One region of the Paenibacillus sp. MAHUQ-45 genome, then DNA from elsewhere that is predicted to be linked to it. Evidence: predicted binding sites of a transcription regulator. Region 1 holds the regulator's gene; the other holds the start of a gene.

Evidence for each region. Region 1 encodes LexA, which represses DNA repair genes until DNA is damaged. Its sites were predicted from a motif close to CGAACATATGTTCG; they were not measured.
Region 2: addB (helicase-exonuclease AddAB subunit AddB) is a predicted target of LexA. The motif match lies at 11,170-11,183, and genes of this name have one in related genera.

What each region holds. Positions count from the first base shown of each region.
Region 1 is NZ_JBYUPV010000013.1:182,955-198,732, forward strand. Features, by position in the region: gene AC3Y23_RS24175 (SAM-dependent methyltransferase) at 50-1,105, opposite strand; gene AC3Y23_RS24180 (ABC transporter ATP-binding protein) at 1,111-1,893, opposite strand; gene AC3Y23_RS24185 (thioredoxin family protein) at 1,890-2,219, opposite strand; gene AC3Y23_RS24190 (cyclic-phosphate processing receiver domain-containing protein) at 2,219-2,563, opposite strand; gene AC3Y23_RS24195 (deoxyribonuclease IV) at 2,566-3,423, opposite strand; gene AC3Y23_RS24200 (Fpg/Nei family DNA glycosylase) at 3,413-4,228, opposite strand; gene AC3Y23_RS24205 (TIGR01457 family HAD-type hydrolase) at 4,277-5,065, opposite strand; gene rnz (ribonuclease Z) at 5,290-6,228, opposite strand; gene metH (methionine synthase) at 6,459-9,896, opposite strand; gene AC3Y23_RS24220 (FixH family protein) at 10,009-10,437, opposite strand; gene AC3Y23_RS24225 (HAD family hydrolase) at 10,870-11,655, opposite strand; gene AC3Y23_RS24230 (hypothetical protein) at 11,698-12,216, opposite strand; gene AC3Y23_RS24235 (DUF896 domain-containing protein) at 12,298-12,471, opposite strand; gene AC3Y23_RS24240 (LysM peptidoglycan-binding domain-containing protein) at 12,582-12,995, opposite strand; gene lexA (transcriptional repressor LexA) at 13,324-13,950, shown strand; gene AC3Y23_RS24250 (L,D-transpeptidase) at 14,204-14,542, shown strand; gene AC3Y23_RS24255 (sporulation protein YjcZ) at 14,621-14,722, opposite strand; gene AC3Y23_RS24260 (YjcZ family sporulation protein) at 14,840-14,947, opposite strand; gene AC3Y23_RS24265 (SOS response-associated peptidase) at 15,163-15,778, shown strand, end outside.
Region 2 is NZ_JBYUPV010000001.1:414,181-429,958, forward strand. Features, by position in the region: gene mtaB (tRNA (N(6)-L-threonylcarbamoyladenosine(37)-C(2))-methylthiotransferase MtaB) at 1-562, shown strand, start outside; gene AC3Y23_RS01825 (translocation/assembly module TamB domain-containing protein) at 949-3,150, shown strand; gene AC3Y23_RS01830 (Na/Pi cotransporter family protein) at 3,338-4,324, opposite strand; gene AC3Y23_RS01835 (class I SAM-dependent rRNA methyltransferase) at 4,418-5,821, shown strand; gene AC3Y23_RS01840 (helix-turn-helix transcriptional regulator) at 6,269-7,327, shown strand; gene AC3Y23_RS01845 (ABC transporter ATP-binding protein) at 7,446-9,251, shown strand; gene AC3Y23_RS01850 (ABC transporter ATP-binding protein) at 9,248-10,987, shown strand; gene addB (helicase-exonuclease AddAB subunit AddB) at 11,269-14,799, shown strand; gene AC3Y23_RS01860 (UvrD-helicase domain-containing protein) at 14,796-15,778, shown strand, end outside.

The DNA of each region.
Region 1 (15,778 bases):
TACGCCGGTCGTCAACGGGATGCTTTCCCAAAAATATATAATAATCTAATTAATATTTAATCATATAAAGTGTTATCTCGTCACGGTTATGGAACAGCTGCTTCGCCCGCTGGATCTGCATGCGCTCGCTCTCGAACATGGCGATAAGCTCCTTGATTAGCGCCAGTGGCTTCTTGTGCATCAGCTTCACCGTCACGATGGCTGTTCCGCCCGGAGCCAGACTGTGCAACTGCCCTGTCACGAGCTTAGCCATCAGCTTGGGGCTCCAGCTCATATCGCAGACGAAGAGATCAAATTCATGATCTTTGAATTTTACATCTCCGGCGTTCTTGCGCAGCACTTTAAGACCAGGAGCGTTACGCAGGGAAACGTGCATCAAGGCCGGATCAACAGCTGTGACTTTCACACCGCGCTCCAGCAGGAATGAAGTCCAGCCGCCCGGCGAAGCGCCGATGTCAACGGCATTTCGGAAGTTAGCAAAAGAAATACCGAACTCTTTCTCCGCTTCCATCAGCTTGAATTTGGCGCGGGAGATCTGCCCGTCTTCCTTGCGGAAACGGATCGCTCCACCGTTCCAACTGGAGAGGTTGTCCTCCGGGCGTGAAACCCCAGCGTACAGAGCATCCTTGGTTGCGTAAACGGAAATGACCCACTCCGGCTCCTGAACAGTGAACTCAGCTTCAAGGCTGTGCAGTTCTCCCTGAAGCCATTCCCGCAACTCACCTGGACTCTCCTCCCAGAAGGAATCCGCACTCTTGCGGACATGCAGCGCCACCTTCACGCCTTCTAGCTCACTGCGGCGACTCAAATAGGTAGCCAGACGCTGCAATGCTTCCATAACACCCTCGTCCTGAAATTGTACAGGCTGAATATGCCGCAGAAAAATTGGCGGCTGCTGTGCCAGCGATCGGGCCACATCCTCAGGACTTGCTTGAAGGGTGGCCAGGAAGATTTCACCTGGCAGCAACAGCGTGCTTTTCACAGCCCCAAACAAACGGCGCAATTCTTCCTGCGCATAGGGTGCAAAACCATGATTGGCCGTACAAATATAACGTGAAATCACTTCTTCCGAAGCAGTTACCTGCTCCGCTCTATCTTCTATCAAGTTGTTCAAATGGATTTGCCTCCAGGTCTAATTTTTATCCAGGGACGACCGTTTTCCCATTCCACATGGACAGGGATATCATAGGTCGCCCTAATCATCTCGTCCGTCAATACTTCTTCCTTGCGGCCGGAGCCGGCCAGCTTCCCGTCCTTGATCAACGCCACATGACTGAACATTGGCACGATCTCCTCAATATGATGCGTCACATAGACCACTGTAACATTGCGCTGTCTCAGCTTGTCCACTTCATCCAGCATTTTCTCCCGTTCGTACAGATCGAGTCCTGCACAAGGTTCATCCATGACAAGCAGCTTGGGATTAGCCATCAGACAACGAGCCAGCATGACCTTTTTACGTTCTCCCTGCGACAGTGTCCCAAGGGAATGGAAGGCAAGTGACCCGATATTCATATCCTTTAGCAGCGCAAGAGCCCGTTCTTTTACGTCCTCCGGGATACTTTGATAGAAACGCAAAAACGCAAACGCCCCGGTTGCCACGACTTCCCACACCGGATCGCTGAGCGACAGCTTCTCCATCAAGGAAGGTCCAATATAACCGATTTCCTTCCTTACTTCGCGCAGATCGCATTGTCCATAGCGGTTGCCAAGAACATCAATTGTCCCACTACTCGGAAACATATAACCGGTCAGCATCTCAAGAATCGTGGTTTTTCCGGAACCATTGCGACCAAGAATTGCCCAATTCTCACCTTCTTTGATTTCCAGCGATACATCGTCCAGGATCAGACTTTCTTCTCTACGGAGCGTAAGATGTTGTAATGACATCATGGCGTAATCCCCCTCCTTATGTATTCCAGCACCCGCTCTACTGAACCCATCGAATAATGAACTTCTGGTGGTGTCAGGCGGTCAGCTTGTGCCACTAGAAGGGCGGGCACACTGGATATACGATAACTCCTCACCAATTCTGGCAGCATGTTCACATTTGCCTCGTGAATCACAAGATCATCCCGCACCAAATGTCCTGCGACCTCCAGCATACGACGGGCAACTTTGCAGGTTCCGCACAGTGGTGTATGCAGAAAGACTATCAGAGGATCACCGGGAACCTCCAGCGCTTTCAGCAATTCCGGCTCCTTCATCTCCTGCATCATCATGAAGCACCCTTACTAGCGGCGATCTTCTGAAGTTGCTCCACACTAAGCGGGCCGTTATGCAGAGCCGTTCCCTCAGGCTTGGCCGGGTACAAGATTTCGAACATTTCCTTGCGCCCCCAAGGACTGGAAGTGTGCAGAAAGATAGACCGGGGGAACAGACCCTCCAGCACAATCCGCTTGGCCACTTCATCACCATTGTGGTCGTCAGGGCCCATATCATAATCCAGCGACAAAATATCAACATCGCAATCCCGCAGCAGCATCAGGCATTCTTCAGTCGTACGGGCCAGTGCGAAACCCTCCGGCCGCTTGCGGTAATCATCCATATATACGTTAATCAAGGTCAATCCTCCGTTCCAAACCAGGCCTTTACCAGGGAAATCTCATGGGAATGACTCCCGTCCGGTCCCTTCGCCGTCTCCATTACAAGCGCTGCACCCTGCAGCGGCTCTGACGTCAATAGTCCTGCCAGACCTTCCGCTCCGATATGCCCTTGCCCAATGGCAGCATGCCGGTCCCGGCGCGAAGCCAAGGGGTACCTTGAATCATTAAGATGTACGGCAACGAGATGGGGCCAATAGCCGAGGTCTTCTCCGCGGCGGAGCAGTGCCTCTGTATCTTCCGGGTTCCAGATTCCAGCTGCATAAGCATGGCAAGTATCGAAGCAGAAGCCAATTTTCTCTGGATATCGGCTCAGTTCACGTACCTTCACCATTTCTTCCAGCGTCATGCCCTCCCGGCCGTGATTGCCGGCTTGATTCTCGATTAAGAGCTTGGTTCGGCCTTCCCAAGACGCCAAGGTTTCATTCATACATTGTATAATATTTTGATAGCCTTGTAACGGCTCCATCCCGCCAAATTGTCCAAAATGCACGACAATCCCCAGTGAGCCGCAAGCTTCGGCAATCTCCAGATCATTTCGCAGTGAAGCCACCATCACGGCTGCAGGTGTTGCAGCATCCTTCCCTGCCGCCATATTGGTCGGATAAGGCGTATGCGCGATAGAGACGATTCCGTTCTTTCGACAAAAGGATGCGCAGTCCTCGGCATCCCGGCCATCGACCGGCTTGAGCTTCAGACTGCGCGGATTTTTCGGAAAATACTGAAAGCTTGTCGCACCGCTCTCCCAGGCGAAACGGGCCGCTCGGCCGTATCCACCACGAATGCTGACATGTGCCCCAATTTTAGGGCTATTGTTCATGCTGGCAGTCCGGGCAATAGAACACTTTGCGTCCGGACAGCTCGATTTTGACAACTGTTCCCCCTCCGCGCAGGCAAGGCTCGCCTTCACGGTCATACACCATGCACCGGTCGTTATACGATCCTGTGACGGTATCGCCATTCATAAATGGCATTTCCATATAGCCGCCGATCTCTGTCGCGTCAATCAAAACCTTACGGATGGCCTCATACAATCTTGCGATGGAATCCGGGGTCAGGTTCTGCACGAGTGCAGACGGCAACAATCTGGCTTCAAAAGCGATCTCATCGGCATAGCAGTTGCCAATACCGGCGATGAACTGCTGGTTCACCAGCAGGCTCTTCAGTGCGCCACGCCGACCTTTGAGCATCCCTGTAAAACGCTCCAGGGTCATCCGCCGATCCAGCGGTTCTGGTCCAAGCTTGCCCATGGCGGCTTCCGCTTCTTTAACCGACAGCAGATGCAGGTAGCCAAGCCGCAGACCCATGAAATAGAGGATATGATCGCCAAAGGCAATCTCCACTTGAGTGTTGCGGTCCGGTCTTTCTTCCTCCGTGCCGTAGAACAATAACCCGCCCAGCATTAAGTGCAGCAGCAGTCTGCGTCCGTCATGCAAGTGGAACAGAATATGCTTGGCCCGTCTCTCCACAAATACTACACGTGCGCCAACCAGAGCCTGAGTGAATGCCTCAGTCTCCAGATTAATGGATTTTTCTCTATTCACAGTTACGCCTGTAATCGGCACGTTGATAATATGTTGTCCAAGCCTTTGTCTATAGTTCTCCATTTCCGGCAGTTCCGGCATATCTCAATCTTCCCTTCTAGGTTGGTGGAATGGCCCGCGCCTATACCATTATACACCGAGAAATGTTTGAAGTTCAGCTAAATCGGCACAAATGACGTCCGGGGTGATTCCCGTGATCTCTTTATAATGTTCCAGGTTCTCCGCATTGGTGAGACCTGTATAGACCAATATGGTTTGACAACCTGCACGGGCACCTGCCGCAATATCCGTCCGCATGTTGTCTCCAACCATGATAGCATTTCCAGGCTCAATTCCCAGCCGATCTGTTGCATATGCTATCAGATGGGAATGAGGTTTGCCAATAACTACTGGAGCAATCCCGGTGGCTGCTTCAATAGCGGCACCAATCGTTCCTGCACCCGGCATGATTCCGCCGTCACCTGGCAGCATCAGATCCGGATTCGTCAGTACAGATGTGGCACCACCCAAAATCCAGCGCTGGGCCTGTGCCAGCTTGTCATATGTAAAGGAACGATCGATTCCCTGCACGACATACTGGGGCGATTCTGTCACAATATTCAGACCCGCCTCTTCACAAGCCTGGTGCAACCCCTTTTCTCCAAGTATCGCCACGGATGCCCCCGGCGATTCCTCGGCAATATAACGGGCAGCCGCCAGTGAGGACGTGCACACCTCATCCGCCTTGGCTTCAATGCCCATGCCACGCAGATGTGCCGCTACGTCCTCCGCTGTACGTGATGAATTATTGGTTACGAACAAGAAAGGGATCTCTGCTTTTCTTAAACCAGCAATTAAGGTATCTGCGCCCGCAATCATCGTATGTCCATGATACAACGTACCATCGAGATCGATTAGCAATCCTGAGGTTTTATTCATAACTTCTCCTTTGCTAAATGCAAAAACTATATTTAATAATGTGAATTAATCATCTTATGAATTAAATATTCCCTTATGTTATAAGGCTTCCAGATAACTCCAATACAACTTTCACCATTAAGTCTTTATATTCAAACACACTTTGTCGATGAGAATCGAACCTGGTTTGAGTTCCGGCATTTTTTGGACAAGGCTGTCAGTTCCTGCGCTTTCCCGGAAAATAATTATTTTCCGGGCGCTCTACGATACACAGGAAATGTACCAAACTCTTCGGCTAGTAATGTCTCCGGGAAGACGGCCTGCGCCTCTTCCTGAAGCGGAGCTAGCTCATCAAATGAAATGTATCGGGAACTGAAGTGGGTCAGTAGCAGAGAACGCGCTCCGGCTTCGCGGGCAGTCTCCGCAGCCTGTCTTGCCGTACTGTGGTGATACTGATGAGCCATGTCGGCCAGATCATGAGCAAAGGTAGCTTCATGGATCATCAGGTCGGCATCCAGTGAAAGTCGAAGGGCTTCCTTGCAGGGCCTTGTATCTCCAAGCACTGTTACAATACGACCACGCTTCGGCTCGTTAACAACATCAGCTGGCTGGATAACGAGACCATCCGGTGTTGTTACAACTTCCCCTTTCTTCAGCTTGCCGTACAGTGGTCCCGGTTTCAGGCCATAGCTCAGCAGAAGCTCTGTATTGAGGCTGCCAGGGCTATCCTTCTCCGTAACACGGTATCCGTAACTGTCAATCCGGTGTTCAAGCAGGCCCGCCTCCACACGGAAGCTTTCGTCCTCAAACACAACACCCCCGGTATGCTCTACAATTTCCAGCTTATAAGGGATGCGGGACTGGCTCACGGACAACGAGATCTCAAGAAAATCTTTCAACCCCGGAGGTCCATATACAGTCAGTGGAGCAGTGCCTCCTTGATAGCCACGACTGGAGATTAGCCCGGGCAGGCCAAACAAATGGTCACCATGCAAGTGAGTGATGAAGATCTTCTCCAACTTGCCTAATCGCAGTGGGGAACTAAGTACCTGATGTTGTGTCCCCTCCCCGCAATCAAACATCCAGAAGCTGCGCCGCTCTTCCAGCAGACGCAAGGCAATCGATGTCACGTTTCTTTGCAAGGTTGGCACCCCGGCATTGGTTCCTAAAAAGTATATTTCCATAGCTCTCCTCCTTTCTGTGCATTGTGTCTGTTCCGTTCTTCTATTATTCCAGCAAGCAGAAACGGCTTTGCCGTCCTCTAAGGGACGGTATCCGTTTCAGCGAGAAATATAAGGATGATTGTTAGCGTAAAACATATAAATCCTTATAGTTCAAAAAACCTCCCGTAACCGGGAGGCTTCGCCGGATGAGGGCTTATATACACCCTCATTCCGGCTATCATCAAAAGAAATTACTGCTTCTCTACGTTAAAATACTGCGCTTCAGGATGCGCGAATACCATCGCAGATACAGAAGCTTCAGGTTCCATCATGAAGCCTTCGGTCAGCTGAACGCCGATGTCTTCAGGAGACATTAACTTGAACAGCGGCCCCTGATCTTCAAGATCTGGACAAGCCGGGTAACCGAAGGAAACACGAATCCCTTGATAACGAGCGCCATGACGTTGCTTCATGGTCAGATCCGCCGGATCTGGGAAGCCCCAAGTATCCCGCATCATATGATGGACACGCTCCGCCAGACCTTCCGCCACCTCTAGAGCAACTGCCTGCAGTGCATGGGAGCGCAGATAATCTCCTCTATCCTTCAGCTCCGTGGACATTTCGCGAACGCCGTGTCCTGCCGTCACCACAAGGAACCCTACATAATCCATAATGCCGCTATCTACCGGCTTCAAGAAGTCGGCCAGACACAGGAATGGCTCAACCCCTTGGCGTGGGAAGGTAAAGGTATGCAGCACCTTGGAGATATCCTGCGGATCATAGATCAGAATATCATTGCCCTTGGACTGAGCCGGGAAGAAGCGGTACATCGCATGCGGCGTAATCGTCCCGTCCACCATCGCTTGATGCAGAATATCATCAACCGTCGCCTTTAGATCCACTGTACGCTTGTCCCCTGCCGCAAGCAGGTTTTCCACCGAGCCTTTAAGTCCCAGATGGTGGCCCAGTAGCATCTGCATGTTCACATAAGGTACGATATGCCCTAGCGGATAATTGCGCAGGACATGACGCTCCAGATCCGGAGGCGTAAAGACTGGTGCATCCGGTGAGATATTAGAGCGGACCGCACGGGTCAGCTTCGGCAGTTCTGTTTTCACCGCTACAGTAGCACCCGCTTCAGCTTCGGCACGAACCTCTTCTTCAATCTTGGCCCGTTCTTCCGGATTCATGAGCCGGTTGGCAATGTCCAATCCGTCCATGGCATCCTTGGCGTACAACACCAGTCCGTCATATTCCGGACGAATGCGCGTCTTGGTAAACTTGCGTGTCAACGCCGCACCGCCGACCATGATCGGCACATCAATACCGGCGTTCCGCAAATCCTGTGCAGTCAGCACCATTTGCTGGGCCGACTTCACCAGAAGGCCAGAGAGACCGATAGCGTCTGCTTTTTCACGCCGGAACGCTTCGATGATGTTTTCCGGTGGTACTTTTATACCCAAATTGACGATCTGGTAACCATTGTTGGAAAGGATGATCTCAACCAGGTTTTTCCCAATATCATGCACATCCCCTTTGACGGTGGCCAGCATGATCTTTCCTTTTACCGCAGTCTCATCCTTCTCCATAAACTGCTCCAGATGTCCAACCGAAGCCTTCATAACTTCCGCACTCTGCAGCACCTCAGCCACGATCAGCTCATTGTTGTTAAACAATCTTCCGACCTCAGACATCCCGGCCATTAGCGGACCGTTGATAATCTCCAGCGGGGACGCTTTGGTTAGCGCCTCGTTCAGATCGGGAATCAGACCTTCCTTCGTCCCTTCAACTACATACGAAGCTAGGCGCTCGTCCAACGAGAGATTGGAGATTTTCTCCTTCTTCTCGACTTTCTTGCCACGGAAGGCAGCGACAAAAGCGGATAGCGTATCATCGTTAGTATTGTAGATCAATTGCTCGGCCAAGATCCGCTCTGCTTCGGGAATGGAAGCATAACGCTCCACCTTCTCGGTGTTCACAATAGCGTAGTCGAGTCCAGCCTTGGTGCATTCATACAGGAACACAGAGTTCAGTACTTCACGCCCTGCTTCAGGCAGACCAAAGGAAACGTTACTGATCCCGAGAATCGTATGAACAGATGGCAGTGCCTCTTTAATCATGCGTATCCCGTCAATCGTCTCCTTCGCGGAACCGATATATTGCTCATCCCCCGTCCCAACCGGAAACACCAGCGTATCAAAAATCAGGTCTTCCGATGACAGTCCATACTTGTTCACGAGCAGGTCATGAGAACGTACCGCTACCGCCAGCTTGTCAACCGCCTTAATCGCTTGCCCGCTCTCATCAATTGTTCCAACGACAATAGCAGCACCATATTTATGGATCAACGGCGTAACATGCTCGAATTTTTCTTCACCATCTTCAAGGTTAATGGAGTTAATGATCGCTTTGCCCTGGCAATACTGCAAGGCAAGGTCAATAACCTTCGGGTCTGTGGTATCGATCATCAGCGGAACTTTAACCTTTTTGACCACGAGCTCCAAGAACTGCTTGATGTCTTCGCTCTCGTCACGGTCAGGGTCCTGTACGCAAACGTCAACTACCTGTGCACCGCTCTTGACCTGAGCTCGGGCAATTTCAGAAGCTTCCTCATATTTTCCTTCAACGATCAGACGTTTGAATTTCCGTGAACCCAGTACATTCGTACGCTCTCCGACCATGTATGGACGGTTACCATCTTCGACATAGACGGGATCAATACCCGACAAGGCAGGCGGATGAGTACCGTTCAGCGCACGCGGCGGGAATTTGGACAATTCATCTACCATAGCCCGGATATGTTCCGGTGTCGTTCCGCAGCAGCCGCCAGCGATGTTTAGCCAGCCCTTTTCGGCAAAAGCACCAATCTTGCGGGCCAGTGAATCTGGCGATTCATGATAATGCCCGTTCTCGTCCGGCAGACCCGCATTCGGATAACAGCTGATAGCGGATGATGAAATATCCGACAACGTCCGGATGTGATCGCGCATGAACTCGGGTCCGGTCGCACAGTTGAGGCCGACAGAGATCGGTTTCAAGTGCTCCAGTGAGATGTAAAAGGCTTCGATATTCTGACCAGCGAGCGTTGTGCCCATTGGCTCAATCGTACCCGAAATCATGACAGGCAATGTAATACCGGTCTTCTCAAAAGCATTACGAATTCCGATACTGCCCGCTTTAACATTCAGGGTATCCTGTGAGGTCTCTAGCAGCAGTACATCGACTTCACCATCAATCAAGGCAACAGCCTGTTCCTCATAGCTCTCCACCAGTTCCGCAAACGTGACACCGCCGGTTACCGACAAGGTCTTGGTTGTAGGTCCCATAGCACCAACTACATAACGCGGGTGGTCTGGAGTATCATACTTTTCAACAGCATTGCGCGCCAGTTTGGCGGCTGCCAGGTTAATCTCGCGTGCCCGCTGCGGAATATCGTACTCCGCAAGAACAACTGATGTAGCTCCAAATGTATTGGTCTCGATGAGATCAGCGCCTGCTTCCAGGTACTGCTCATGAATCGTCTGGATAACCTCTGGCCGGGTAAGCACCAACATCTCATTACATCCGTCCAGTTCTTCTCCGCCAAAATCTTCTCCAGTCAGCGGGACCTGTTGGATCATGGTCCCCATCGCGCCATCAAGAATCAAAATTCGTTGCTGTAAGCTCTCAGCAAGTGTATATTTAGCCATGTTCCTATCCCCCCAGTAAAACATTAGAGTAAGTTTAGCAGAATAAAGGGAATTCGGAAAGTCTTCCTTCCGTCTCTGCCGATTCTTAGCTGCTCATCTCATGCTGTCATAATTATGGCAATGGCTTAACAGTAAGCTCCTTGCTTGGCATAGAATGCTGTGTCCGTGCCGATACATGTGAGGTCACATTGTAAAGCCCTTCCTTATCAAAAGTTCCTTCTGCGGTGTACTTTCCTTCTCCTGCCGAAGTCCCTTTTAGTTCCATCTTTTCGGTCTTCCCATCTTTGTTTACGATTTCAAAAAGCACTTCCTTGGCATCATCCACAGGTTTACCCTCCTGGGTCACCTTAGCTTCGAATGTAACCGGGCTGCTCACTGTAACTTCAGCTGGACTCCATTCCAGCTCTACTTTGATCGGCTCCATCGATATATCTACCGAATGACCAGCGTGCCCTCCCCCAGCTGTCCCAGAGGCGCAGCCTGCCAGTAGCAATGTGAACGCAATACCTAATAATGAGACCTTTTTCCTCGGGTTCAACATTTGAAGCCCTCCTGATATAATGGTTATCCTATTACTAGAGTTGCTATTTAAGATGAGTTTAAGATACGAACTTAAGGCTTGGCGTCACTCCAGTGAAGCTTGGACTTTCGGTCGTTGTTGTCTCCAGATTTCTTCTGTTTAACCGCTAGTAGCGGTTGAAATCCGGAAACAAAGACGAGCGCTTCGCTCCTACAGTTCCAATCTTCCCCTACGTTCCTTCTCGCTTTTTGTTAATCTCTTTTGTTCATCTTAAATAGAATCAAACATTGCTGCATGGAGCCCTAGGTGTAATAATTCTCTTTCTATTATACACATTATTCTCATTTTTTCAGGAAGGAAAGCCTGTTTTATCAACATACTAGTAATAGAAAAAGCCGCCTCATCCGTAGGAAACCTACTTCAGAAGACGGCTCTATTCAAAAAATAAGTTCCTTACAGAGTTTGTACCAACGGCAGAAGCTCCGCTAGATGCCCGATCTCATAGTCCGGCGTAATCGCCGGATCTTTTTCCTTACCGGTACGGTTAATCCAGACGGTCGTAAGTCCCGTGCTCAAGCCGCCGAGAATATCGGTTGTCAGTTTATCACCGACCATGACTCCCTGCTCCGGTGTGATATCAAGCAGGCCAAGGGCATGCTCAAAAATCGAAGTATCCGGTTTGCCTTTACCAAAACTGCCGGAGATCACAACATGATCAAAATAAGGAATCAGTTCCGGTACTCCATCCAGTTTCTCCTGTTGAAGTGCAGGACAACCATTGGTTAGCAACAGTAGTTTCACTTGTCCGCGCAGTTGATCCAGTACCTGCAATGTCTCTTCATACATATAAGGACGGCTGCGGCGTTCGGCTGCAAACTTGGCTGCGAGCGTCTCAGCAAGAACCTCATCCTCTACACCTAGCGACGCCAGTCCCCGGCGCCAAGACTCTTTGCGGTAAACCGGTGCCAGTTGCTCCAACTGACGGAATTCAGGCTGTTCACCAGCGCTAAAGTTAGCCCAAAGCGCTTCAAACGGATTAATCCCAATCATTTTGGTAAACGGAAAGGTCTCATAGGACTCATACAAACCCCTGGCTTCCCTGCGTACAGCAGCTTCCAACTCATGGGGATCCACAGCGTCTCCTGCAGCCTCACAAGCAGAGCGAAACGATTCCTCTACACTGCGTTCATCCCAAAGCAGCGTATCGTCCAAATCAAAAAGTACAGCGGTAATCGGCATTTAAGTAACTCCCTCTCCCTGAAGTGAACTGCTCTCTATTGTTTACAATTGCTCTACCGGAATGTTGTTGACCTTACCGAATTCTTGCAGTCGTTCGCCCATCGCAGCCGTGTCATAACGGTTAATCAGCTTGGAGAACACCCACGTGGTGCGTTTGCCTTTATACTTAATCGTGACAGCACTGCGAGAAACTGTGATCTTCTCAATATCGGTAGCAGGCAGCCAACGTTCGCGGTTGAATTTGATAGTGGACAATCTGTTCCGCTCTACCTTCAGGTAAGGACGACGGAAATACAGCATAGCTGCCAGCAGCAAGTACAACCCCACGCCCAGCCAGTGCATGAAGACGCTTCCTCCACTTTGATCCAGTGTACCGATGAGCCAATAAAGCACACCTAGTGCAACGAGAACAACGGGCAATACGATATTGCGCCCCTTGAATACATCGCTAGTCTTTGTACTGGAAGCCGAGGATTGAATGGCATCCTTCCCTTGTTTCTTTCTTTGCTTATTGAGTTGCTGTGAATTGCGTTGAACCATTCTTTCCCAAGAACGGGCCATGTCTCTTCCCCCTAGTCATCCTGAAATATCTATGAAAAGAAACAGAGGGTTCATGTTAAGCCTCTGCTCCTTGTTCAACGCTTATTTATCTACGAATTCAATGTTGTCCAGTTGGGCACGGAAATTGCGGCGAATGTTGCCCAAGTAAATTTCACGGAGCTTGGCGCGCTCAGCCAGTTCTTCTTCATTCAGACCCTCGTTCTTCTGCTTGTGTGCCAGTTCATTAATTCGTGCAATCAATTCATCTATATTCAATATTTTCGCCTCCCTAATAAATTCATTCTAACTTTGCCATGAGAAAAAGAGCTTGTCAAGGTTTACCCCCTGCAAGCTCTCTAATGTTCCTATCTCTGAACATAAAGTTGTTAAAATAACGGGACTGTTAAAACGTCTCCTGCATGAATAGTGCTGTCGGTCAATTGGCTCGATCGTTTAATTCCTTCTATATATACAGCTGTCTTCATATTGGTCGGCTTATATCTAAGAGCGATGCTCCAGAGAGTATCTCCTTGTTCAACCACAACCCTCTTCTCTTGCTTCGCAAGATTAACAGGTCCAGCAAACACATTACCTACTACTGTAAAGCCCGCAACAATCAGCAGCAGAAAAAGAGCGATCTTATAGAAGTTAAATGTTCTGATCAACTGACTTAATCCATTCGATAGCACATTGGTGATTTCTTGAATTCTATTTATTAGTCCAGAACCTAAAGTTTGTCCTACAGAGCTAACTTCTGTGTCCTTGTCATAGATGCTATGGTATGTACTGTACTTTAACATAATTCATCATCCTCCAAACACTTGTTCTTACTTGCAAAATCAATATAACACGAACATGTGTTTTGATCAATACTATTTTCGAACAATTGTTCCCCTCTTATAAAATCCCCTTTCTGAGTGAAAAAAATGCTCTTGATGTGCTCATCTCCCTTGCCGTTCTTGCGTATTCCTTCGACATAGAGGCCGATTATTGAAGATATCATTCTCCTTCCTGTTCTCATCCTTGTTCCCTTCTCTTAAACTATCGATAACGTTAGAACTTATGTTTGTGCGAACGGCAGTTCTATGTTATAATTTTCCCAAACATTACTATATGGGGTTGATTCTGATGTCAAAGATTTCGAGTCGCCAGCTGGCGATCCTGGAATTTATACGTAACGAAGTCCGCAGCAAGGGTTATCCTCCTTCCGTACGGGAAATCGGAGAAGCTGTAGGCCTCGCCTCCAGCTCCACGGTACACGGTCATCTGGACCGCCTTGAGAAGAAAGGCCTGATCCGCCGGGATCCGACAAAGCCGCGTGCCATTGAACTGCTTGGCCAGGAAGACTCGGAGAATGTCCATCAATTTGCCCAGACGATCACTCGCGTTCCTGTAGTAGGGAAGGTTACCGCCGGGGTACCTATCACCGCAACAGAGAACATCGAGGACTATTTCCCGCTCCCAACACATTATGTTGGTGACAACAAGGTATTTATGCTTTCTGTTCTTGGTGACAGTATGATCGATGCTGGCATTATGAACGGCGATTATGTCATTGTGCGCCAGCAGCAGACCGCAGACAATGGTGATATTGTTGTCGCTATGACTGAAGATGATGAAGCTACCGTTAAGACTTTCTATAAGGAACGTGATCATATTCGCCTCCAGCCGGAGAACCCGTCCTATGAGCCACTTCGCCTGAATCGGGTAAGCATTTTGGGTAAAGTCATCGGATTATTCCGGGATGTCCACTAATCTATCATTAATGTCTCTATTAGAAGACTGTTCCGTTCAGCGGTGCAGTCTTTTTTCTGTCTAAACTCTTTTCCCTAACTCGAATAAAGAAGCAAGAATTCAGAACAAAACTATCGCGATAGTTTGCGTCAAATAAGTACTGAGGTATCCTCTGAGTTTAGATAGGGCCACACTTTTTTTATTTTTACTCACGATTTCGGATTAACGGCACCCTTGCTCCGCACATATCCTAATTTAAAGGAGTGCTGATCCCATGCCCAATTACCGAATTGTCGTCGATTTAACACAACGAATGCTGTATTTGCTGGATAACAATACTGTCGTCCGAGGTTACCCTGTCGGAATCGGAACGATGCTAACCACAACACCAGAGGGAGAATATACGATCATTAACAAACAGCCTAATCCCGGAGGTCCATTCGGTGTGTTCTGGATGGGACTTTCCAAGCTGCATTATGGCATTCACGGGACGAATGACCCCTCCTCCATTGGACATCTGGTCTCGCACGGATGCATTCGAATGTTCAACCAAGATGTACTGGCACTTGCTGCGCTGGTTCCAATTGGGACGCGGGTGACTATCCGGCGTTAACCGCCTGGTACTGGATGATTTGACGTGCAAATAGCCGTCAGACGGTGTCTGGCGGCTTGGTCATGGGGATAATTCAAATTACAGCAAGAAAGATCTAGAGATAATAACTAACAAGATGAAGAGAACCAAGATTGCAGCAGTAGATGTGCCAAGACCATATCCTCCAGCAAATTCACCCATGAGTAATTCCTCCTTTTCTATGAAGACACCAGGATTTGCAGCGACAAAAGATCGGCCCTTAGGAAAGGGAGATTTCTTCTCCGCTAACTTAATGCCCGAATAGTCCAGGCCCCTTGATTAGATCCAGCAAATACTCAAAATGATTACAAGCAGAATGTAAAGCACCAAAATCGTTCCTGTTGACGTAAAAGGACTAACTACTGGTCCACAATGTTCTGCACCCATGTGAATTCCTCCTTCAGATTAATGACTACAGAACAGAATATGTAACAGTATCCTACTGAGTTTGGGCAAACCGGAAAAGAAATGTACTCCTGTGACGAAGGTAAAAGCTTACCTTTGAGGGGACTTAGAAGGTCCACACTAAGATGGATCTTATTTATTTCTATCGGGGAAGTATAGTACACTGGTAACAAACCAATGTTCGGAGGATTCTCATCATGTGCGGACGTTATACCATTACAGTCTCTATAGAAGAACTAATGCTGAGGTATCTTACGAATGATGCCAGCATCCTTCATTATGCTCCCAGATATAATGCCGCTCCCATGCAGCATATTCCGGCTGTGATTCACACAGGTACCGGCAACCGAATCGGTGAGCTTCGTTGGGGCCTTGTTCCATCATGGGCGCAGGACGATAAGATCGGCAGCAAAATGATCAATGCCCGTGGGGAGTCTTTATTGGAAAAAGCCTCGTTCAAGAAACTCGTTGCCTCTCGGCGGTGCCTGATCCCTGCAGACGGCTACTATGACTGGAAAAAGGTAGACGGTCGCAAGCAGCCTATGAGAATTGGCATGCGGGACGGCAGTATTTTCTCAATGGCTGCTCTATATGATATATGGCTGGACCCGAAAGGCGAGAAGCTGGCCACCTGCACGATTATCACGACCACACCTAATTCATTGATGGCTGAAATTCACGATCGTATGCCTGTTATTCTGCGACCGGAAGACGAAAGCGATTGGCTCGGACGGGACAACCATGATGTCCAAAATTTATTAAAGCTGCTTAAGCCTTATGATTCTGCCAAAATGAGAGCATACCCCGTAGCCC
Region 2 (15,778 bases), on a different contig from region 1:
GCTGCAAGCTGGACATAACGATGTGCTGAAGACGATGCGCCGGAAGTATACAACCGAGGAATATTACGCCAAAATGCAGCTGATCCGTCAGGCTATGCCGGATGTCGGCATTACTACGGATGTCATTGTCGGATTCCCGGGAGAAACCGATGAAATGTTCCGCGCCGGATATGATTTTATGAAGGCGGTCAATTTCTCGGAAATGCACGTATTCCCGTACTCCAAACGGACAGGTACACCGGCTGCTCGTATGGATAATCAGGTGGATGAAGAGATCAAGAATGCCCGTGTGCAGGAACTGATTGATTTGTCAGAGGAAATGCAGCTGGCGTACGCGCAGAAGTTCGTAGGCCAGACGCTGAACGTGATTCCTGAACGGTCTGCGAAGGATGCTCCAGGCCGGAGCACACAGCATGGCTTCAGCGACAATTACTTGCAGGTCTTCTTTGAAGGCGATGATTCCCTGCAAGGTGAGCTGTGCCAGGTGAAAATCACGCAAGCCGGCGTGAATGAATGCCGTGGCGAGCTGATTAGTGTGAAACAGGCGAGTCTATCGCTTTAAAATTTGCAGAGACAAGAGCCAAGCAGCGATTCCTCAGAATAATTTGGAGAAGCTGCTTGGCTTTTTTTATGTTCTACATAAGATGAACAAAAGAAAATAACAAGAAGTGAGAAGAAACGGAGAGGAAAGTTTGGAACTGTAGGAGCGGAGCGTTTTTTTAAGAAGATGTAGTAGTCGGCAGACAAATTTCGCATAAGGCGATGGAACTGCTTTTCACGGAATTTTTATAGTCATAAAGTCCTGAATTATGATTTCCAGCCCCCTTAATTTCAGAAAGAGTAAACACTTCGATGCAAAATGTCGATAGTAGTGGAAGAGTGTGGGAATGTACCCTCCCAGGACAACATCAGAAATGAAGGAGAGAAATGATGACTGTGAACAGGAAAATGACGAAGTTGCTTCTCATCATAGCACTGCTGGCTACCGTAGTATTCCCGGCAAGTGTCTTTGCGGAGAAGGGGGACATCAACTCGATTGAGTTTGAGAGTTCGGCCAAGCTGGATCTGGTTGTAGGGCAGTCACCGAAACAGTTGAGAGTGTTCGCCAATGTGGAAGGGTCTACCTCCAAGAAAGATGTGACGGGCGCAGTGAGCTGGAGCTCCTCTAATACTACTACTGTTAAGGTTGTGAATGGTCTTGTGACCCCGCTCGACAGTGGTACAGCTACAATTACTGCGATTTATAATACTGCGTTGACTACAATCGAGGTCTCGGTTACCCATCCGTTTAAAGACCTGAAGATTGAACATAAAGATGGCATTTACAAGCTGGGAGACAGCGAAGAGAAGCGGACGATTAAAGCAACGGTGCTCGGTGGAAAGTCCATTACCGAAGCGACTGATGTTACCAAAGATGTTGAATGGTCCAGCTCTGACACCAGTGTATTGACGATATCGGATGGTAAAGTCAATCTTCTGAAAGAGGGCAAGTCTACCATTACAGCGAAATACAAAGGCTTGACGGCTACATATAAGGCTGAAGTAGAAGTTGCTTATACTGAGATTGAAATCAAGCAGAACGGCAAGGTGGTCAAGGATATTGAGACTCTGATCGGGGACAATCCTATCAAATTGACGGCGTTCAGCAAAACGGCTACGGCATCGGAAGCGGAAGATTTAACTACCAAGGGAGACTGGAGCTCTTCTAATCCAGCTGTAGCTACAGTTAAGGACGGGGAACTCAAAGTTCTGACTACGGGTAAAACAGTGATTACGATTACAAGTCTGGGTGTCAAAGCCTCCGTAGATGTCTATGTCCGTTCGCCTTATGAAGCCCTGCTGCTGACACCTGCCAAGGAGCAGACACTGTTCATGGGCGAAGTGCTGGATGTGAAGGCAGAGGTAAGAGATGCGGTTAACTCCACTTTGAATGTATCCCTGAACGCCACCTGGACATCCAGTGACCAACTGGTGGCTACAACTAAAGCAGCAGCTGATGCTGCAGACATTACAGCCAAAGGTGTGGGCGATACTACCATCAAAGCCGAGTACAGAGGAATCAGCAGAGATATTAAGGTGAAGGTGCTGCCAACTCTTACAGCATTGTCTATCGAGAAGACCGAGCAAGAGATGTTCAGAGGCGATACGCTGGGCCTGCCAAAAGTAGATGGAACCAAACTCGACGGCAGCAAGATTGATCTCACCCAAGAGGTAGAGTGGACGTCCGGCAATGCAGAGATCGCGCTGATCAAGGACGGCAAGATTGAAGGCAAAGCTGCAGGTACTGTCACTCTGTATGGTAAAATTAAAGAGGGCGGCGCCACCGCGTCCAAAGCGGATATCCGCAAGAAGAGCGTGGAACTGAAACTTACAATTCAGGATAAAGTACTGGTATTGATCGGATCTGAGGACAACCTTGTGGTGGTGACCGGTGAAGAGAAGGCGCTGCCTACAGTAAAAGCGGTTATGGAGAACGGGGACGAACGTGAGACCGCGGATAAGATCAAGTGGGAGATTACCGGCACGAACGCCGTACTCAAGACGAGCACAAGCGGTCAGACCATTAAAGGTCTCACTAAAGGCAGCGCGAGCCTGAAAGGGACGTATGCTAACAAGACTATCTCAATCCCGGTAACCATTGAGCAGAAGATCACCAAGATTGTGGTTGAACCGGCTTCACTGGATCTGAACATCAAGAGCAGTAAGACAGTTAAAGTAACAGCTTATTATTCCAATGGAAAAACTGGTAACCTGTCCAGCAGCATCAAATGGGAATCCAGTAATCCTGCAGTGGCTACGGTAACTGGCTCTTCCGTAAAAGCTATAGCTGAAGGCACGACTACATTGAATGGCTCCTATCAAGGCATTGATATCAGTCTGAAAGTCAACGTAATTCCTAAGCTGACCAAGCTGACCGTGAATGAAACACGTCTCAAGCTGGCTCCAGGCGCCAAGCAAACGATAGTGGTAACAGCTCAGTATGATAATGGTAAAACGGTTGATGTGACAGGTCTTGTAGCTTGGACCAACTCGAAGCCATCGGTAGCCAAATGGTCAATTGGCAGCATTACAGGACTGGCAAAGGGTTCGACATCCTTTAAGGGCAAATACGACGGCAAGACTGTAACGGTCTCTGTCACAGTTAAGTAATTGCAGCATTATGCTTAAAAATAGTTGAAAGACAGAAAGAACTGCAGACCTGATTATCGGGCCTTTGCAGTTCTTTTTTTATGACGGGCATCTTTTCTTCTTTGTATTAGATGAAAAAGCCCAATTGAAGTATAATAATACAGCGACAGCAGAAGAGCCGGTAAGGTGTATGCTATGGAACCGCATATTAGGACTGGAACCGGGTCTCCAGCCTGGACCATAACTGCAAGTAGCACAGCGGGAGGACGAGCGCGGAGCAGACGACGTTGAAAATGGTCTGGGCGTGCGCAATCTGTGCGCCAGAGCCTCCGCCAATCCAGGCGGACAGGCTCTGCAGCGGGCCGATGAGCGGCAGGAACAGCAGCGCGCCGCCTACGTTAAGTGCTACATTCGTCCAGGCGACGAAGGTTCCAGCCATGGAGCCGCCGATGGATGCGATCACGGCGGTGACGCATGTGCCGACATTCGCGCCCAGCACAATGGCAATCCCTACTTCGGTTGGCAAGGCCCCCGAGGTAGCAACCCCGATGGCCATACCGATAACAGCAGCGCTACTGTGTACGAGCGCTGTCAGGCAGGCACCGGCTATGATGCCCCAGAGGGCGCTGGTGGCCGCATGATCCAGGAACCACCAGTACAGTCCGTTTTCTTGCAGCGCAGGGCCGATCGACTGCATGACTTTGATGCCCCACAGGACAAGCGAGAAACCGGCGATAGCTAGGCTAGTGTATTGGAGTGGCGTGGATAACCGCCGGAGCGATAACGCTGCGGGATGGTTAGGCGACAGCTCACCCAGGATGACCGCAACACCCCACAGGGTGAGTGAGACGGCCAGTAGTGGCGAGGAATAGGAACTGATCTGCAGTCCAATCAGTTCCGTAGTCAGGCATGTGCCGATGTTGCTGCCGAGAATAATGCCCAGTGTGCGGGCATAAGTAAGCAGCCCGGCATTCACCATACCGATCGTCAGCACGGTGACAGCGGTGCTGCTTTGCAGCAGGGCGGATAGCAGACTGCTGGATATCATGCCTTTTAGCGGCGTAGCCGTTGCTTTATTCAATCCGGCCCTTAGCAGCGGGCCAGCTAGCCGGGTCATGGACGTCTCCATGAGCTTCATACCGGCCAGAAAAATAACAAGACCATATATGACAGGGAACAACAGATCACGGATCATAACAACATGCTCCTTTGACTGGGGTTGTACACCAATATATGAATGCAGCGCAGTAGACATGTATAAAACCATAAGATCAGGGAGTTGAAGTCATTGGCATCGGTAATTTTGGAACGCAGCCGTAAAAAAAGACTGGAGCAGGGCCATCCATGGGTATATGGCAGTGAAGTGGCCTCAGTAGAAGGAGAGCCACAAGCTGGTGGATTGGTCGATATTCTGAATCATCAAGGCCGCTTTCTGGCATCAGGATACTATAACCCGTCTTCACAGATTCGGGTCCGCGTCGTCTCCCATCAGCATCTGGAAGAGATGGACACAGCATTCTTCGTGGAGCGGTTCACGAACTGCCTGCGTCACCGGAATCGCTTCCTGCCCGGCGCAGACGCATACCGGCTGGTCTACGGCGAAGCCGATTTTCTGCCGGGACTGATTGTGGACCGGTTCGGGGATGTTCTGGTCGTGCAGCTGTTGACGCTTGGTATGGACAAGCGGCGTGCAGAGATTGTAGAGGCGCTGGTGCAGGTGATGGCACCGCGCGGGATTTATGAGCGCAGCGACGTTAGCGTGCGCGAGCTGGAGGGACTGGAGCAGGTAACCGGGCTTCTTTACGGGGAATGTCCCCGTCATGTGACGGTTACCGAGAATGGTCTGAAGCTGATCGTAGATATCGTGGAAGGCCAGAAGACCGGTTACTTCTTCGATCAGCGTGAGAACCGGGCCTCGATTGCACCATTAATGACAGGCTGGGGGGAACGCAGCGGTATTACACTGCAGGAAGTGGAGGCCGAGGATGGCTCCCGCCAGGTGCTGCCAGTTAACAAGAGCGGCAAGACCGTGACCTTCCCATACTGGGATGGGGCTACAGTATTAGAATGCTTCTCGCATACAGGAAGTTTCACCCTGCATGCCTGCAAATACGGAGCCAAGAAGGTGACCTGCCTTGACGTATCCGCTCATGCAATTGAAAGTGCCAAGACCAACGTGGAGCTGAATGGATTCAGTGACCGGGTGGAATTCGTGGTCGATGACGCATTCCAATACTTGCGTAATCAGGTGAAGGGGCTGGAAGAACGCTCTGAACGTGCCACCGCAGGAGCGGGACAGTCTGCTTCTGGCGCCAAGGTGGCCAAGAGTGATACCGCCAAGCCGATGACCGCTGGCGGCGGACGGACCTTTGACGTCGTAATTCTGGACCCGCCTGCTTTTGCCAAGACTAGAAGCGCGGTAGCAGGAGCTTGCCGCGGATATAAGGATATTAACTTGCACGGCATGAAGCTGGTGAACGAAGGTGGGTATCTAGTAACGGCAAGCTGCTCCTATCATATGCAGCCGGATCTGTTCCTGGAAACCATCGGCGAAGCGGCCAAGGATGCTGGTAAAGTGCTTAGACTGGTAGAGTGGCGTGCCGCTGGCAAGGACCACCCGCAAATTCTCGGTGTGGATGAAGGGCATTACCTGAAATTCGCGATCTTTGAAGTGCGAAGCAAGAGTAATTAATCCTCCCGTTGGGTACGCTGGAAATGTGAGCTATGCCTTGACGTGAAAATAGGAAGCTGCCTTCCTAACCAGAATAAGAGTGTCGAGAATGTCTACGGACTTCTCGGTGCTCTTTTTTATGTGTGGAGACTAGAGGCAGTAAAGTACTCTTTGATTTTATATAAGACGAATGAAAAAAAGTAACAAAAAGCCAGAAGGAACGAAGGGGAATGGTTGGAACTGTAGGAGCGAAGCGTTCGCCTTTGTCACCAGATTTCAACCGTTGGAATCGGTAATAAAGAAGAAATTTGGGGACAACAGCGACCGGAAGTCCAAACATTCACCGTAGTGACGAGCGAGCTTTAATAGATAATCTTAAACTCGTCTCACTCCATTGATAATAGTTCTCATTTGCGTATATAATGAACCCAAAGCAAGAGGAAGTGGGGTTAAGGAATGGGACATAATGTGAACGTATACGATCATGAAAGAATAGATGCTCAAAAGACACTTGCTTGCGAGGGATTCAGCCATACCTACCGTCTTGACGGAGGCCATTTCGAAATTAAGCCTCCGGAAGAGATAGGGGCTGGGGCTTGCCGCAGTTTGCTCACCCGAGGAAATATTCAGATGACCAACTTCAGCCTTACTTTTAACCGGGACATACAGGCTAACGGAGAGTTCCGCTCTCCACGGACAGAGTTGGTGTTCTGTCTTGGGCATGGAATTGAATGGGGTACTACGCTTAAGGGTGATACCTTTGGCCTTGACACAGGGCAGAGCGCTTTGCTTTATGGCGGCGTACGGGCTGAGAATTGTCAGTATGTGCGGGATGCCGATTATCGGTTTCTCAGCTTGGATATGAGCCCAGAGCAGTTCAAGCGGATGACGAGTGGACTGACCGAGGATGAACGGCTTCGTTTTACCGGAAATGAAGCCGTATTTTTCAACAAAAATAGGATTACGTCTTCTATCCGGCTTGTTCTGTCGCAAATTTGGGAATGCCCCTATAGTGGAGGTGTTAGGGAGCTCTATTTGGAAGCGAAAATGCTAGAGCTGTTCGCCGTCTACCTCAATGAATCGCTGTATGAAGCGGAGCGGATTCCACAAACCGTTCGTCTCTCCAAAGACGATATGGCCAGCTTACAGCAGGCCCGGGAGATTTTACAACGGGACTATATCGAGCCACCGACACTGGCAGCACTGGCCCGGAGCATCTGTCTCAACGAATTCAAGCTCAAAAAAGGATTTAAGGAAATGTTCGGCTATACCGTGCATGCCTATGTGATTGAACAACGGATGCAGCAGGCCCGTCATTTGCTGGACCAAGGCAGCGTGACCGTGACGGAAGCCGCGTACCGTGTAGGGTACGGCAATGCCAGCCACTTTGCGGCCGCATTCCGCAAGAAATTCGGGATTCGGCCCGGAGAATATGCCCTTCGTTCCCGGGGGGCAGGTCCGAGCCGGACAGGATGGTTGGCTGATGACGTTCAGGATGGGAATTTGCCTGGATTGCTCCCTTTTTGATTCATAATAATCCCGTAAGGAGTAGAGCCGGACAGCATTGCTCCTCTAATATAGTGCACAGAGAATGATTCTCAGTGCACTTTTTTTGCGCTTTTAAACAAAATTGGAGGAAGATACTGTGAGTAAAACCAAAACTGGCCTGCCCAGACTGCTGGAAATCGCCGGAGAAAAGAGAGCTCTTCTGTTCCTATCGGGTGTATTGTCCTCCGCCAGTGCTTTGCTGATGCTGGTACCGTATATCTCCGTATACTTTGTGCTGGCGGAGCTGCTCCGCCACGCTTCGACGCCGGGACAGGCGGACGGGAGCTACATGATGCAGTGGGGACTTATAGCGCTGGGCGGTCTGGTCTTAGGGCTGATACTGCTCTATGCCGGGGGGATGTGCTCGCATATTGCAGCGTTTCGCATCCAGTACAATCTCAGGGTGCGAATGACCGAGCATCTCGGCAGACTGCCGCTCGGTTACCTCACAGGTACCTCAACCGGTGCGGTCAAAAAAACACTGGAACAGAATGTGGAGAAGGTGGAGAACTTTATTGCGCATAAGCTGCCTGATCTCATTAGTGCTCTGGTTACGACCATAGTGATGATCTTTGCCATGTTCTGGCTGAGTCCTCCGCTGGCGATTGCCTGTCTGGTGCCGATTTTGCTAGGCTTTATTGCTCAAACGCTGCTGATGGTAGGGAGCAAGGGCAAGGAGGGCATAAAGCTGTATTATGATTCCCTGGAACAGATCAATGCTTCGGCCGTGCAGTACATCCGGGGGATGCCTGCGGTGAAGGTTTTTGGGCAGACTGTCCATTCGTTCCGCAAGTTTTACAGTGATATGGTCAATTATCGTGATCATAGTTTGGAAATTACAGACCGGTATCAGAACGGCTATATTCTGTTCAAAACGCTGTTGTCATCTATGTTCACCTTTATTTTGCCGGTAGGGGTTTTTCTATTGAGCGGTCAGCCGGATAATATGTCTTTTGCTATAGTGCTACTATTCTTTCTAGTGATGGCTCCGGGAATTTCCGCACCACTCTTCAAGCTGTTGCTGCTGGCCTCCAGTACGCGGGATATCGGAGAGGGAGTGGCGCGAATGGATCAGCTTCTGGCTCAGACCCCGGTGCCAATTCCGCAGGATCCGGAGTCACCGTACACTTTTGACATCGAATTTGCGGAGGTTACCTTTTCTTACGGAACCCCTGAGGACAAGGCTGCTGATGCTTTGCAGGGAGTGTCTTTCCAGGCGAAACAAGGGCAGGTTACTGCACTGGTAGGTCCTTCGGGATCTGGAAAATCAACCGTAGCGAGCCTGATTCCACGCTTCTGGGACCCGCAATCCGGGACAATCAGTATCGGTGGCGTAGACATCCGCCGAATGGCGCTGGATGATTTGATGAACACGGTCGCTTTTGTCTTTCAGGAGACCTTTCTATTCTATGATACCCTCTATGCGAATATCGCCGTAGGCAAGCCGGGGGCTTCGCTGGAAGAAGTACAGGCTGCGGCGAGGGCGGCACAGTGTGATGATTTTATCTCCAGACTGCCGAAGGGCTATGATACGTTCATCGGTGAAGGGGGCGTCTATCTCTCTGGCGGGGAGGAACAGCGAATTGCCGTAGCCCGGGCGATTCTCAAAAATGCACCGATTCTGGTGCTGGATGAAGCGACTGCTTTTGCCGACCCAGAGAATGAACATAAAATGCAGCTGGCGCTTACTGAACTGATGCGCGGCAAGACGGTTATCGTCATCGCTCACCGGTTGTCCTCGATTCGTGATGCGGAGCAAATTCTAGTGCTTCGGAACGGGACCATTGCAGAGCGTGGAAACCATGGGGAGCTGGTGCAGAAGGAAGGACTCTATGCCCAGATGTGGCACACTTACAGTGATGCTGGAGACTGGATTATCGAGAAAGGGGGGGCGCTGACGTGAAGATGCTGCATAATATTACCGCTGGTCATCCAGAGAAATTGCTGAAGCCTGTCCTGTATTCGCTATTATCCAATCTGGTGAACGTACTGCCTTTTGCCCTGATTATTGAAGCGGTGCGACTTATTTTTGCACCTTTTATTACGCCGGGAGCGGTTCTGCAGACCGAACGTCTGTGGTGGGTTTGCGGCGGATTGGTGGGATCAATGCTCCTAATGTATCTCAGCGAGATTCCAGCTTACCGTGCAGCTTATCGTGGGGCCTATGAAGTGGCTGCACAGGGCCGGGCTGAACTTGCTGAACATTTGCGGAAGCTCCCGCTGGGCTATTTGACCCGGCGTGATCCTGGCGATCTTGCCAATATGATGATGGGTGACTTCTCTCTGGTGGAAAGCGGACTCTCCCACATGCTGCCCCAACTGGCCGGGGCTTTCGTTCTGCCGGTCCTTGCGCTAGTTGGTCTGATCGTGCTGGATTGGCGCATGGCTCTCTCCATGTTCGCCGCCCTGCCCGTAGCTCTGTTGATCATGTATGTAACGACGGGGTTGCAGCGCAAGCTGGGCGCAGGGCACATGAAGGCCAAGCTGAATGCGGCGAACCGTCTGCAGGAGTACCTGAACGGTATTCGCGTAATGAAGGCCTACAATTTGACTGGAGACAGGTTTGTCCGCCTTGACGACTCGTTCAAGGTTCTGATGAAGGAAAGCATCAAGCTGGAGGGGATATTCGGTCCAGTTATTTTGTTGGCTTTGGCTCTTTTGCGCGCCGGTTTAACGCTTCTGATCTTCGTGGGCGTCCAGCTTCTGCTGGGTGGAGAGATCGGTATCCTGGAGCTGGCGGTATTCCTCATTATCGGGACTCGTATCTATGATCCGCTGAACACGGCTCTCTCCAATTACGCTGAATTCCGCTATAACGAGCAAGCAGGCGGACGGATTGTGGATCTGCTCCATGAGCCGGTAATGACCGGGAACACCGAACCCCTGCCCGCTGATCGTGGAATTCAATTCGATCATGTAACCTTCAGCTACGGCGGAAAGCCGGTGATCAAGGATTTGAGTATTACAATGCCTCAGGGGACCCTGACAGCCATTGTAGGACCCTCGGGCAGCGGAAAAAGTACCGTGCTGCGGCTAATCTCGCGGTTTTACGATCCGGATCAGGGACGTGTCCTGCAGGGGGGAAGCAGCTTGCGGGAAACAGAGCCGGAGCATCTGCTGAGTTCGATCTCGGTGGTGTTTCAGGATGTGTACTTGTTCCAGGACACAATCGGCAACAATATCGCCTTTGGACGGCCGGGGGCTACAAGCGAAGAGGTACGGCAGGCCGCTCAAATGGCGCGTTGTCATGATTTCATCATGAAGCTGCCGCTAGGCTATGATACACCGGTTGGTGAGGGTGGTAGCACGCTATCCGGTGGGGAGAAACAGCGCATTTCCATCGCTCGCGCTATTCTCAAAAATGCGCCAGTGGTGCTGCTGGACGAAGCCACAGCCTCGCTTGATCCGCAAAATGAAGCTGAGATTCAGAAAGGGATTGACGCCCTGATCACAGGGCGGACTGTTATTGTCGTCGCTCATCGGCTTAAAACGATCCGCGGTGCCGACAACATCATCGTGCTGGAGGACGGCAGGCTGGTGGAACAGGGCCGTCATGAACGTTTGCTGGAGCAGGGTGGGCTTTACGCCAAGCTGTGGACCTTGCAGCAGGAATCCGGCGGCTTTCGCATATCATCGTAGTACTATAATCTGTTTATTGTAACAAGAGCCTGTCGTATCTATCAGATACGGCGGGCTTTTGCGCGTTTTGGTAGAAAGTTATATAAGCCGAACAAAAGAAAATGACAAAAGCGAAGAGGAATGAAGGGGGAAGTTTGGAACTGTAGGAGCGCAGAACACTTGTAAAACATTTGAAGATCATCCAAACGTATGTTCCGAATGAAGGGTGATATGGTATAATGTTGGGACGAGTAAGTGACTGGAGTTACATTTTTGTTTTGTCATGGGAGGAGTCTTTATTTATGTCGATAACCTTTTTAATCGGACGCTCGGGCAGCGGTAAGACAACTAAAATACGGGAGTCGATTTCCTCTCAGCTAGCGCAGGAACCGCTTGGCGCACCAATGATTGTGCTTGTGCCGGAGCAGGGGTCTTTTGGGACCGAACGGGGGCTGCTCACTGCGGGTGGTGCCAAGGGAAGCATCCGCGCCCAGACCCTGAGCTTTTCGCGGCTGGCTTATCGGGTAAGGCAGGAAACGGGCGGCAGTGCAAATCTTCCGATCAGTGAAGAAGGCAAGAAGATGCTTATCTATAAAATCATCAGCCGCCGCAAGGAGGAGCTGAAGCTCTTCGGACCCTCTTCGGATCGTCCGGGCTTTGTGGAACGGCTGAGCCAGCTGCATACCGAATTGAAGCGATGCTGTATCGGTTCTAATGATTTGAACGAGCAATTGTCCAGTATGCGCGACTCTATTGGTAACAGCCCCATTCTGGCAGGCAAGCTGGAGGATTTATATATCGTATTTAGCGATCTGGAGCAAGAGATGTCGCAGCTGTATATGGACGAAGAGGACCGGCTGGTCGAACTGGCCGAGCAGATTTCACTGTCTTCCTATGTTCGGGGTGCGGAGATTTGGGTGGATGGCTTTCACGGCTTTACCCCTCAGGAATTCAAGGTGCTGCGGGAACTGATGCTGCATGCCTCCAGTATGACAATATCGCTAACCCTGGACAAGTCTTATCCATCCGGTGGTGGGCTGCACGAGCTTGATCTGTTCCATCCGGCTGCGGTGACGTATATCAAGCTCCGTGGTATGGCCGAGGAAGCGGGGCTAGAGGTCTGGGACGAGCTATTATCGCCTCAAGTGCTGCCGCGCTTCAAGGATAGCCCTGTACTCGGCCATCTGGAGCGGGGGTATGACCGCCGTTTGGGCTGGAGTGGACATAAGGGGGACACAGCGCAGTCCATTACCATTGGCGCTGCTGTATCGCACAGGGCTGAAGTGGAAGGGGCCTTGCGCGAAATGCTCAGACTAGCACGGGATGAAGGTGCCAAATACGGCGAAATGGCGGTATTCATGCGAAACATCAGCGATTATGAATCGTTAGTGTCTCCGCTGTTCAACGATTACAAGATACCGTTCTTCCTCGATCAGAAGGTGAATGAGCTACATCACCCGCTAGTAGAATTTATCCGCTCTGCGCTCGATGTGGTGCGGCGTCGCTGGCGTTATGAAGATGTGTTTCGCTGCGTGAAGACCGGACTGCTTCTTCCAGATGACGGGAGCCTGACTAGTGAAGACATGGACAATCTGGAGAATTATGTGCTGGCGTGCGGTATTCAGGGGTATCGCTGGACGGATGGTCGTCCTTGGAGAGGTATTCCCAGCCTTTCGCTGGAAGGCGACAGGACTGTGGATGAAGGCTTGTTGTCTACGATGGAGAAATGTAGGGCAGCCATTATCGGTCCCTTGGAAGCTTTCGAGAAGCGGGTAAAGAAAAGCCGTAGCGGAGAAGATCTCTGCCGGGCAGTATACACTCTTCTTGAGGATGCTGGTACGGCGGGTAAGCTGGAGGAGATGAGCACCCAGGCGCTGAAATCGGGAAAGGCTGCTAGTGTCCGTGAGAACAGCCAGATATGGAGTGCGGTGCTTGATCTGCTGGATCAGATCGTGGAAATGATGGGCAACGAGAAAATGGAGTTTGCGATGTTCGCGGGTGTGCTGGAGACCGGTCTCGCCGAGCTGAAGATGGGACTGGTGCCACCGGCTTTGGATCAGGTTCTGGTAGGTAGCATGGACCGGACGCGTACTTCGGGTGTGAAGTATGCATTTCTGCTTGGATTCAATGAGGGTGTTGTTCCCGCACAATTCAAGGAAGATGGTATTTTGTCCGAGGGAGAGCGTGGGATACTGGAGAACGTTGGCCTGGAGCTTGCTCCGGGGGCATCCCGTAGGCTGCTTGACGAGCGCTTCCTGATCTACAATGCGCTCACAACAGCGAGCCATAAGTTGTGGATTAGCTATGCGACTGCTGACGAGGAAGGGAAGGCCCTTTTGCCGTCTGAAGTGATTCGTCATTTGCAGCTGATGTTCGGGGGCAAGCTGACAGAACGTCAGCTTCCAGCCAGTCCGCCTGCGGCATCAGATGAAGCGGCGCAGACCGTGTTACCCCTGCATATGGACTTTATTGGGGATCCGGAACAAAGTCTGCGCATCCTGATGGTGCAACTGAGACAGTGGCGACAGGGTGTCGATATACCGTCTTTCTGGTGGGATGTCTATAACTGGTTCGCTTCCGGAGCAGAGGAGGAAGCGAAGAAGATACGCCTGAAGCGGCTTCTCGGCTCACTGTTCTACCGCAACGAAGGCACTCAACTGAAGCGGGGGACGAGCCTCAGGCTGTATGGCGGCTCTACGCTGCGTGGTAGCGTGTCCCGGATGGAGAAGTTCTCGGCCTGTGCGTTCTCTCATTTTGCCGCGTACGGTTTACGCCTTAAGGAGCGGCAGATGTACAGACTTCAGGCCCCGGACATCGGACAGCTGTTCCATGCGGCGCTTAGTGAAATGGCGCAGCGGCTGCAAGAGCAGGGCCGTGGCTGGGCCAGCCTGACACCGGAGGAATGTCGCCGCGAAGCCGGGGAGACAGTGGACCGCCTGTCACCGCTGCTTCAGGGTGAGATTCTCCTCAGTACGAAGCGGTACGGTTATATCACCCGCAAGCTGAAGAGTATTGTGGGCCGGGCTTCCGTAATTCTGGGCGAGCATGCCCGCCGGGGTAGCTTTGAGCCGGTCGGACTGGAGCTTGATTTTGGACCGGGTAAAAAACTTCCTCCCCTGCGGATTACACTGCCCAACGGCTGTGTGATGGAAGTGGTCGGGCGGATTGACCGGGTGGATCAGGCGGAAGGGGAGAACGGCATTCTACTGCGTGTAATTGACTATAAGTCCAGTCAGAAGGACCTCAAGCTCCACGAAGTTTACTACGGTCTATCGCTGCAAATGCTGACGTATCTTGAAGTGCTGCTAACCTATTCCGAGGAATGGCTGGGTAAGCCAGCACTCCCGGCAGGCACGCTTTATTTTCACGTCCATGATCCGCTGCTCTCTTCGTCCAACGGCATGAACCGCGAGCAGGCGGAGCAGGAACTGCTGAAACGGTTCAAAATGAAGGGTCTGCTGCTGGCTGACCGTGAAGTCGTATCCTTAATGGACACTACACTCGACAAAGGACATTCTGCGATTGTTCCAGTTGCGGTGAAAAGCGACGGCAGCTTCTACAGCAGCGCTTCTGTAGCAACGCCGGAGCAATGGGGTCAGCTGCTGTCCTCTGTAAAAGGCACAATAGCAGAAATCGGCACCCGAATTACAGAAGGGGACGTAGCCATTCAGCCCTATCGGATTCAACAGGAGACAGCTTGCACATTCTGCTCCTTCAAACCGGTATGCCAGTTTGATGAGAGTATTGAAGGCAGCGGATATAACCATCTCGGCAAGCCGGGCAAGGACGACATCTGGGACCTGCTGTCCCGCAAAGGAGGATTAACGCCGTGAATGTAAGGCCTGCTATAGACAATAAGCCCGAAGGCAGCATATGGAGCGATGACCAATGGCGCGCCATTGCCGAGAGCGGCGATGATATCCTGGTCGCGGCTGCGGCGGGTTCCGGGAAGACAGCGGTGCTGGTAGAACGGATTATTCGTAAAATCAGCCGGGAAGAGAACGGCTTCAGTGTAGACAGGCTGCTCGTTGCCACGTTCACCAAGGCGGCTGCCTCGGAAATGCGGCAGCGGATCCGCGAGGCACTGGACCGCGCGCTGGAGAATGATAATGGGAATGAGCATTTGCGTCGCCAGCTTGCTCTGCTTGGCAGAGCCTCTATTACGACTCTGCACTCCTTCTGTCTGGAGGTTATTCGGCGGTATTATCAACTGATTCCGATTGATCCAGGCTTTCGCATCCTGAACGAGCATGAAGCGGAAATGATGCGACAAGAGCTGTTGATGGAACTCTTGGAAGAGAAGTATGGCGAGGCCGGGGAAGATGGCGGGGACAGTGTGTTCGTCGCGCTGGCCGACTGGTTCAGCGGCGAGCGTACAGATGATGCAGTACACGCGCTAATACAGCGGCTGCATGATTTTGCTCGCAGCCATCCATGGCCGGAGCAGTGGCTGCGCGATACGGCAGCGGACTTCTCGCTGCCGGATACGGAGAGCTTGGGGCGCACACCATGGGTGCAGAGCATTCTCGCAGAGGCGAAGCTGGCCTTGGACGGTGCGGCTAGCCAATTGCTACAAGGCCGGGAAATAGCCCTGCAGCCGGGGGGGCCTGCTCCATATGCCGAGAATCTTGCGGCAGATTTGGATATGGTGCAAGGCTTGCAGGCCGCTTTAAGCGGACGGCCCTGGGCCGAGCTGTATGAGGCTTTCCGCAGCGTAAGCTTCGGGAAGCTGAAGCTGTGCAAGAAGGATGCCACAGATCCTGGGCTGCAGGAGATGGTCAAGGAGTTGCGGGAAAGCGTTAAGAAGACCCT